DNA from 3 places in the Citrobacter sp. Igbk 17 genome. Region 3 is predicted to be linked to each of the others. Evidence: predicted binding sites of a transcription regulator. Region 3 holds the regulator's gene; each other region holds the start of a gene.
What was found. Region 3 encodes PhoB, which activates phosphate uptake and scavenging genes when phosphate is short. Its sites were predicted from a motif close to CTGTCATAAAACTGNCNNAT; they were not measured.
Positions count from the first base shown of each region.

Region 1 (3,285 bases), on a different contig from region 3:
GATGTCCTGTAGGCCCGGTAAGCGAAGCGCCACCGGGCATCAGGGTTACTGCACCGCTTTGGTGACGCTGGTCATGGCGCCCAGCGCGGCGGTCAGGCGGTCGAGATCATCAAGCTGTGCTTTCAGCGCCGAGGTTTTGCTGGTTTTTTCTTCTGCATTCAGGCCTTTGTTGTCCTGCACGCCCTGCATCTCTTTAAACAGCGCCAGTTGGCGAATTGGGACCAGTTGCAGATCGCTGGAGGCGCGGAACGGTGCCCAACCCAGGCGTTCCAGGACGGTTTTCTGCTCCGGCGTTTTGCCGTAATTCATAAAGAAGTCGTACACCTTGTCCTTGGTGGCTTCAGAGAGGTTCTTACGCCAGACAATCGGATCGCCTGGGATCAGCGGTGACTTCCAGATAACCTTCAGCTCTTTCAGCTTGTCCGGCGCGGAGGTTTTCAGCTTGTCGAGGTTTTCGGTGTTGTTGGTAGCCACATCCACCTGTTTGTTGGCGACGGCCAGGGCGTTGGTTTCGTGTCCGGCATTGACGGTGCGTTTGAAGTCGGTGGCGGAGATGTTGTTTTTCGCGAAGACGTAGTAACCAGGGACGAGGTAGCCTGAAGTGGAGTTAGGATCGCCGTTGCCGAAGGTCAGATCCTTACGTTTGGCGATCAGATCGTTCAGGTTGTTGATCGGGCTGTCCTTGTTAACGATCAACACGCTCCAGTACCCCGGAGAGCCATCGGCAGCGACGGTCTGGGCAAACACCTGTCCGTTGGCGCGATCCACCGCTTCCATTGCTGAGAGGTTGCCGTACCAGGCGATATCGACTTTGTTAAAGCGCATTCCCTGGATGATCCCGGCGTAGTCCGGCGCAAAGAAGGCGTTTACTTTTACGCCCAGTGATTTTTCCATATCTTTCAGGAACGGTTCCCACTGCGGCTTCAGGTTTTGCTGTGATTCAGTCGAAATAATGCCAAAGTTCAGCGCTTTTTCTTGCTCTTCGGCAAATGCTGGATTCAGCAGAGTACTGACGCTAAACATGCTGGTGAAAGCCAGCGCGGCAACTGTCTTATAGCTCATTTCCATTCCTCATTGTGGGGATGTCAGGCAGCCTGCGCGTTCTGTTCGACGCGGTTCATGCTGCGGTAGAGATGATCAAAACGATCGTTATCGAAGTGCTGACTGCTGCCATCAAAGAAGACGTTCCCCTGACGCAGCGCGACAATGCGTTCGCAGTAGCGCAGGGCGTAATCCACCTGATGCAGCGTGACGACCACGGTAATACCGTCGGTCTGGTTAATGTCGCGCAGGGTGTCCATCACGATGCGCGCCGATTCCGGATCCAGTGAGGCAATCGGTTCATCGGCGAGGATCACTTTTGCCTGTTGCATCAGTGCACGGGCGATTGCGACGCGCTGTTGTTGCCCGCCGGAGAGCGTGGAAACGCGCTGATAAGCAAAGTGCGCCATACCCACGCGGGTCAGCGCCTGTAACGCGCGTTGCTTCTGCTCTGGCGTAAACCAGCTAAAACAGGTGCGCCAGAATGGCGTGCTGCCGAGTGCGCCAATCAGCACGTTCTCCAGTACGCTCAGTCGGTTCACCAGATTGAACTGCTGGAAGATGTAGCCGGTGTGGGCACGGCTTTTGCGGATGTCACGTGCCAGTCGGCCTTCACGTTGAACGGTACGGCCTAATAACTCGACGTGACTGCCTGGCGATTTATCACCCGTAATCAAACCGCTTAGATGACGTAAAAGGGTGGATTTGCCGGAGCCAGATGGCCCAAGCAGAGCCACCATCTCACCGGCACAGATATTCAGGTCAACTGCATTAAGCGCCTGATGTTGATTGAAGGATTTGGAGAGTTTCTCGACGCGAATAACCGTTTGCATGATGCGGCCTCCCTAAAAAAGTGGCCCCATCGTGGCGGATTAATGTGACGTTTTCGTTAAAGGAAGGTTACTTGGCGATGAAGAGTTGAGCGATATTTGATGACAGTCCGGGAGGACGAGCCTCCCGTTACATCACTCGGTAGGGGGTTGCTGTTGCTTGACGACGTTGATCATCCACGGCACGCCGTATTGGTCGGTTACTTTACCGAAACCATGTGCCCAGAAGGTCTCTTGCCAGTCCATTTCGATTTGTCCTTTTGCGGCCAGGTTATCAAACCAGCGCTTCCCTTCATCGACATTTTGCGTGTCAAGAACCAGCGTGAAGCCGGAGTAGTGGGCTTTTCCAGTAGCGACGCTATCGCTCATCATGATGTCGCTGCCTGCAATGCGCAGGTTGGCATGAGCAATGGCGGTATCGGGGAATTTCAGTCCGGAAGGGCAACCTTCTTCGCTGTCCTGCGCGGATTTGGGCATTTCACCGAAGTTGATTTTGTAGAGTAGCTCAGCGCCTAACGTTTTTTGATAGTAGGCGATAGCGTCAGCGCAGTTGCCTGCAAAGGAGATATAGGGACTTAACGGCATAATTTTTACCTCAGGTAAAAGAAGCCAGTTAAGTGTAGATGTCGTGTGCAAAAACAAACCAGGCGGGAAGTATGGGTTTCCCGCCTGACAAATAAGCTGGAGCAGGCCTGATAAGCGTAGCGCCATCAGGCAAGTTAAATCAGTTCTTTTTCACAAACTCAGATTTCAGCTTCATTGGGCCAAAGCCATCAATTTTGCAATCGATGTTGTGGTCGCCTTCAACCAGGCGGATATTCTTCACTTTGGTACCGATCTTCAGCATGGAAGAGCTACCTTTTACCTTCAGATCTTTTACTACAGTAACGCTGTCGCCATCGGCGAGCAGGTTGCCGTTAGCATCTTTAACGATCAGTTCGTCGCTGTCCTGAGCGGGTTCAGCGTCGTTCCATTCGTGAGCGCATTCCGGGCAGATGAACATGCCGTTATCTTCGTAAGTGTATTCGGAGTTGCATTGTGGGCAGTGTGGTAATGACATGTGGATTTCCTCAAAAGTCAGCAGGGGCAAAAGCGCCCAAAAGTTGGCAGATTGCCGAAAAAGGCCGCAATTATACATAAAATCCCTGCTTTTGTCGGGGCTACAGGCCAATTATGCGCAACTATCTGTTGTGGCGTCAGGTTGCTTTCACGTCTATGAAAACCAGAAGGAATATTTTTTAAGGGAAATTGCTACGTTTAGTTATTTAAGATAAGGTGAGGCGAAACACCCGATATTCATAGGTAGCATGGCTTACAGACTAGCTAAGTCATTGTGAGTGAATACTTTGTGACCCCCTTAATTTTGGTAGGGGAATTAAGCTGGCATTGTTTAAAACTGAACTACTCTGTTTAT
Region 1 is NZ_JANEWI010000022.1:77-3,361, reverse strand. It holds gene phnD (phosphonate ABC transporter substrate-binding protein) at 46-1,062, opposite strand; gene phnC (phosphonate ABC transporter ATP-binding protein) at 1,086-1,874, opposite strand; gene yjdN (VOC family metalloprotein YjdN) at 2,007-2,456, opposite strand; gene NNO08_RS13970 (zinc ribbon domain-containing protein YjdM) at 2,596-2,931, opposite strand.
Region 1: a site for PhoB is predicted at 1,917-1,936, ahead of phnC (phosphonate ABC transporter ATP-binding protein). Genes of this name have one in related genera too.

Region 2 (3,285 bases), on a different contig from region 3:
GGTTGATACCCACCAGCACGTCAAACTCGCCCAGGCGCAAATCACGAATGATTTCCATGCGTTCGACGGTATCAATGTCGGAGTGCAAATAGCGTACCCGCTCGCCGTGTTCTTCGAGATATTCGGTGAGATCCTCCGCCATCCGTTTCGTGAGTGTCGTCACCAGCACGCGTTCGTTAATCGCCGCGCGAATGCGGATCTCAGACAGCAGGTCATCAACCTGCGTCGCGACCGGACGAACTTCAATGACCGGGTCCAGCAGCCCGGTGGGTCGCACCACCTGATCGACCACATCATCACCGGATTTCTCCAGCTCATAATTGCCCGGCGTCGCTGAAACATAAATGGTTTGCGGTGCCAGCGCCTCGAACTCTTCAAACTTCAGCGGACGGTTATCCAGCGCCGACGGCAGACGGAATCCATATTCAACCAGCGTCTCTTTTCGTGCCCGGTCGCCGCGGTACATCCCACCAATTTGCGGAATCGTAACGTGGGATTCATCCACCACCAACAAGCCATCGGCGGGCAGGTAATCAAACAGCGTCGGCGGCGGCTCGCCCGGACCGCGTCCGGACAGATAGCGTGAATAGTTTTCAATACCCGAGCAGTAACCCAGCTCGTTCATCATTTCCAGATCGAACTGCGTACGCTGGCTTAAACGCTGTTCTTCCACCAGCTTGTTATTCGCCAGCAGGATTTTGCGGCGCTCCGCCAGCTCGACTTTAATTTCTTCCATTGCCTGCACAATACGTTCGCGCGGCGTCACGTAGTGGGTTTTCGGGTAAATGGTGAAGCGCGAAATAGTGGATTCAACCTGCCCGGTTAGCGGGTCGAACAGCGACAAGCGCTCAACTTCTTCATCAAACAACTCGACGCGCAGTGCGATATCGTCAGATTCAGCCGGAAAGATGTCGATCACCTCACCACGCACACGGAACGTCCCGCGCTGGAATGCCTGATCGTTACGCGTGTATTGCAGCTCAGCAAGCCGGCGCAGGATCGCGCGCTGGTCGATAATCATCCCCACCGTCAGGTGCAACATCATCTTCAGATACAGATCCGGATCGCCCAGACCGTAGATCGCGGAAACCGAGGCCACCACCACCACATCCCGCCGTTCAAGCAGGGCTTTGGTCGCCGACAAACGCATCTGTTCAATGTGTTCGTTTACCGACGCATCTTTCTCGATAAAAGTATCAGAGCTCGGGACATAAGCTTCCGGCTGATAATAGTCGTAGTAGGAAACGAAATATTCCACCGCGTTATCCGGGAAGAACTCTTTCATCTCGCCGTACAACTGGGCTGCGAGGGTCTTGTTAGGGGCCAACACCATCGTCGGACGCTGTAAGTCCGCAATCACGTTGGCGATAGTGAATGTCTTCCCCGACCCCGTCACCCCGAGCAGCGTCTGATGCGCCAGACCATCCTCCAGCCCTTCTTCCAGGCGACGAATCGCCTCAGGCTGATCGCCAGAGGGTTTAAAAGCGGAATTCAGTTTGAACGGTTTACTCATGAGCAGCTACCTGAAGCAATGGGCGGGCAGGAGTGTAATTTTACTCGCAGCAGTATATTTTGCCAGTAAAATATACTGGATGAAAAAACAGTAACGCACCAGAATATTTCTGTTACGCCATCAGAAAGCCCGCCATAGCAGGCTAAAATTTTGGCACTGGCGAGATAAAACACCAGCAAAAAGGTGTTATCCCCAAACCAATGACTTTTTTAACATTTGTCAAGACGGCAGATGAAAGTTTTATGGCAACGCATGACGCTTCTGCGACAGCCATTGCTTTTATCTAACATTCTGTATTTCAATGACTATTCTCTCAAGCCGTCTTTCGCATCAATTTAGTCGCAGGCCGCGTCTTCTCTCGCTTACATTGTGTTTTCTAACTCTAATACACAAGGTTATCCACAGGAATAGTGGATAACTGCCTCCAGCCCGTGCTGACTGCCGCCTGGCAAAAACACCGACTTGCCCTTTTCGGGTGGGATAAAAAAAAATTATCGGCATTTTTTTATATTTATCAGCCAACGAAGCCCTGGAGACGGTCGAGATCTTGCTCGCATTTTCACCATTTACCTGCCTGCACCATCCCGACGCGACCAGGCACTGGCAGTGTGCGCAAAATTAACCCGGATCGTTAAAATCCAGACATCGCTGCCGGTGGATCACGCTATCCCGCTGTTTTTCGCGTATTTCCCTTTTCTGGCAAGAGATTTGCAATTTTCTTCTGCTTCCCGGCCTGTCGGGCGAATAACTTCATGATGGAGAAAATCGATGTTGAGTCTTCGCGCAGTGAATCACTATTACGGCAACCAGCACACGCTATGGAATGTGGATCTCGACCTGCAGCCCGGCAAGTGCACCGGCGTGCTGGGACTTCCGGGGATGGGGAAAACGACGCTGGCCAATTGCATCATCGGCAATTTGCCTATCGAAAGCGGTACGATGGTCTGGCATCAGGCAGGCGCGCCACCGTGCGATCTGAGTCCGATCCCGGCGGCAAATCGCATTGCGCTGGGTATTAACTCTGTTTCACAAGAGAGACGAATTTTTTCGCAGCTGACAGTCGAGGAAAATCTGCATATTGCGCGCCAGGCGGTTGAAGAAAGCGAAACGATGAACAGCAGCGATATATACCGCCTCTTCCCACAGTTGTACAGTCTGCGTCAGACCAAAGGGGGCGTCTTATCAGAGGATGATCAGCACCAGCTCGCGCTCGCCAGCGCACTGGTTACACGCCCACGCCTGCTGATCCTTGATGAGCCTACGCGAGGCACGGGCCAGGCGTATATCCACAAGCTGGGGAACCTGATTGTGAGGCTAAGCCAGGAGTTGGGCATCGCGATTATGCTCGCAGAGCAAAGCCTGCCGTTTATTCGTCGGGTCGCTGATTGCTATTGCCTGTTACATCGCGGACGCAATGTGGCCCAGGGACAACTGACGCAGTTCAACGACCCGTTTCTTAACGCCTGGATGGTGCCAGAGGCAAAACGCTAAGGTCAAGATAGTGCCCTGTCGTTGCGCGTTCTGGCTCGTCTTCCAGCCAGGGGATTTCCCCCAGCAGCGGGGCCGGAATCGCGCGTTTCAGCGTTGCCATATATTCAGCATGGCGTTTCCCTGGCGGAGCCACATCATTGGCGACCCACCCCGCCAGCGTCAACCCAGCCTGTTGTACCGCTTGTGCAGTCAGAATGGCATGGTTGATGCAGCCAAGCTTGACGCCAACCACCAGAATAACCGGCAGTTGTTCCGTCTGTACCCAGTCAGAAAAACTCAGC
Region 2 is NZ_JANEWI010000009.1:41,124-44,408, reverse strand. It holds gene uvrB (excinuclease ABC subunit UvrB) at 1-1,513, opposite strand, end outside; gene NNO08_RS07615 (ABC transporter ATP-binding protein) at 2,282-3,004, shown strand; gene bioD (dethiobiotin synthase) at 2,970-3,285, opposite strand, start outside.
Region 2: a site for PhoB is predicted at 1,743-1,762, ahead of uvrB (excinuclease ABC subunit UvrB). Genes of this name have one in related genera too.

Region 3 (3,285 bases):
CGGTGGTCAGATGCCCTGTCGCAATAATCGGCAGATTCTGCTCGCCACGCAGCGCGCAGGCGTCCTGATATTGCTGTTGGTAATAGTCGGTGATTGCACCTAATAAATGCTGCTGTTTTTCGTGACCGGTTAGCCCCGCCTGGCTGGTAATGATGTCACGTGGACGTAAAAAAGGAACCGGACAGAGGATCGCGCCCGGCGTGCCGTCGCGTTGAGGGAGCACTTGCGGCGTGTGGCCCGCGCTGGCCACAACGGTGGTGTTGAGGAACGCCAGAATATCGCGGGATTCATTGAGTGTGGCAACGGAGTCATGGTTTCCTGCCAGCACGACCAGATGACAGCCCGTTTGCTGTAGATTGACAACAAAACGGTTATACAGCTCGCGGGCGTAGCTTGGCGGTGAACCGGTATCAAAAATATCACCTGCCACAATAATGGCATCCACCTGATGGGATTGTGCCGTTTCCAGCAGCCAGTCGAGAAAGGCCTGGTGTTCAGCGGCGCGGCTCTTGCTGTAGAAATTTTGGCCCAGATGCCAGTCAGACGTGTGGAGGATGCGCATAAGAGTTCCATGACAAAAAACGATGGCGGAGATTATAACCTTGCAAGGGCGGTAATATCTTGTTTCCGGGCTGTCATAATTCGCCTGGCTGCGTTAAACCTGGACTATCTTTTCATAAATCTGTCATAAAAGTGACGCATAATGCCACGGTATTGATGGCAAACGATTTAATTATAAACAGGGCAAATCATGGCGAGACGTATTCTGGTCGTAGAAGATGAAGCTCCAATTCGTGAAATGGTCTGCTTCGTGCTCGAGCAAAACGGTTTTCAACCCGTAGAAGCCGAAGACTATGACAGTGCTGTGAACCAACTTAATGAACCCTGGCCGGATCTCGTCCTGCTTGACTGGATGCTTCCCGGTGGCTCGGGTCTACAGTTTATTAAACACCTCAAGCGGGAAGCGATGACGAGGGATATCCCCGTGATGATGCTGACGGCGCGCGGTGAAGAAGAAGACCGTGTGCGGGGTCTGGAAACCGGCGCGGATGACTATATTACTAAGCCGTTCTCTCCGAAGGAGCTGGTGGCGCGTATTAAAGCCGTCTTACGACGTATTTCCCCCATGGCGGTGGAAGAGGTTATCGAGATGCAAGGGCTGAGTCTTGACCCTACCTCGCACCGTGTGATGACCGGTGAGGACCCGCTGGATATGGGGCCTACCGAATTCAAATTGCTCCATTTCTTTATGACTCATCCTGAGCGTGTCTACAGCCGCGAGCAATTACTCAATCATGTGTGGGGAACCAACGTATATGTAGAGGACCGGACGGTCGATGTGCATATTCGCCGGTTGCGTAAAGCGCTGGAGCATAGCGGACACGATCGTATGGTGCAGACGGTACGCGGGACGGGATATCGCTTTTCGACCCGCTTCTGACTGCAGGTAATAAGAGCCTGAGGGATTAGGCTGTAAATGGAGTAAGACGTTTGCTTGAACGATTGTCATGGAAAAGGCTGGTACTGGAGCTGATCCTCTGCTGCATACCGGCTTTTATCCTTAGCGCTTTTTTTGGTTATCTACCCTGGTTTTTACTGGCGTCGGTAACGGGCCTGCTTATTTGGCATTTCTGGAATTTATTGCGTTTGTCCTGGTGGCTGTGGGTCGACAGGAGTATGACGCCTCCACCGGGTCGTGGCAGTTGGGAGCCACTGCTCTACGGCCTGCATCAAATGCAGTTGCGTAACAAAAAGCGCCGTCGCGAATTGGGCAACCTCATTAAACGCTTTCGCAGCGGTGCCGAATCTCTGCCCGACGCAGTGGTACTGACCACTGAAGAAGGCGGGATTTTCTGGTGTAACGGACTGGCACAGCAGGTTTTAGGGTTACGCTGGCCGGATGATAGCGGGCAAAACATTCTTAACCTGCTGCGCTATCCGGAATTTACGCTGTATCTGAAAACACGCGACTTTAGTCGGCCAATTAATCTGGTACTCAACACCGGACGGCATCTGGAAATTCGTGTAATGCCCTACACCGATAAGCAATTGCTGATGGTGGCGCGTGATGTTACGCAGATGCACCAGTTGGAAGGTTCCCGACGTAACTTTTTCGCCAACGCCAGCCATGAGCTGCGCACGCCGCTGACGGTGTTGCAAGGTTATCTGGAGATGATGCAGGAGCATCCGCTGGAAGGGACGACGCGAGAAAAAGCGCTGCATACCATGCGTGAGCAAACCTACCGTATGGAAGGGCTGGTGAAGCAGTTGCTGACACTGTCGAAAATTGAAGCCGCACCGGCGATGATGCTCAATGAAAAGGTGGATGTGCCGATGATGCTGCGCGTGGTTGAACACGAAGCACAGACGCTGAGCCAGCATAAACACACGTTTACTTTTGACGTTGATAGCCAACTGAATGTGCGGGGCAACGAAGAACAACTGCGTAGCGCAATCTCAAACCTCGTGTATAACGCAGTGAATCACACGCCTGCGGGAACGCATATTACCGTACGCTGGCAGCATGTGGCGTCGGGAGCGGAGTTTAGCGTGGAAGATAACGGTCCGGGGATTGCTGCTGAGCATATTCCACGTCTGACTGAGCGTTTTTATCGTGTAGATAAAGCACGATCCCGACAAACGGGGGGGAGCGGATTAGGACTGGCGATTGTGAAGCATGCCCTGCATCATCACGACAGCCGTTTGAATATCGACAGCACCCCAGGCAAAGGGACACGATTTAGTTTTGTGCTCGCGGAACGTTTAATTGCCAAAAATAACGGTTGAAACGTATTCGTAAGCTTATCTTTCCAAAAGCCAGCGCAAGCTGGCTTTTTTTGTTGCAGTCAATAAATAGATCCTGAATTTTACGACGTTTGATTGTTTTTTGTTCGCATGATTACCCATGTCTTTTTCCCGGGAATGGTGTTTTGTGCTAGCTCAATTTTTCATATCGCTATATTGTTCTGGTTTTTAGATCCCACCTTGCTTTAAAACGTTATAAGCGTTTAAATTGCGCATCAAATGCTGTCATACCGACTGCATTTACGCGGTAAATCGAAAAACTATTCTTCGCCGCGCCAGGCAGGGAGAATTTCCCGCTGGAATTGCTTAAAAATGCCGCTGTATCATCCCGCAGGGAAAGGCAGAAAATTAAACGTTTTCAACACCACATCCACAGGCAGTAAGACTTTATGACCCATCAGTTAAAATCGCGCGATATTATCGCTCTGGGATTTATGACATTTGCACTGTTCGTTGGTGCAGGTAACATTATTTTCCCCC
Region 3 is NZ_JANEWI010000001.1:164,989-168,273, reverse strand. It holds gene sbcD (exonuclease subunit SbcD) at 1-562, opposite strand, end outside; gene phoB (phosphate response regulator transcription factor PhoB) at 752-1,441, shown strand; gene phoR (phosphate regulon sensor histidine kinase PhoR) at 1,492-2,787, shown strand; gene brnQ (branched-chain amino acid transporter carrier protein BrnQ) at 3,195-3,285, shown strand, end outside.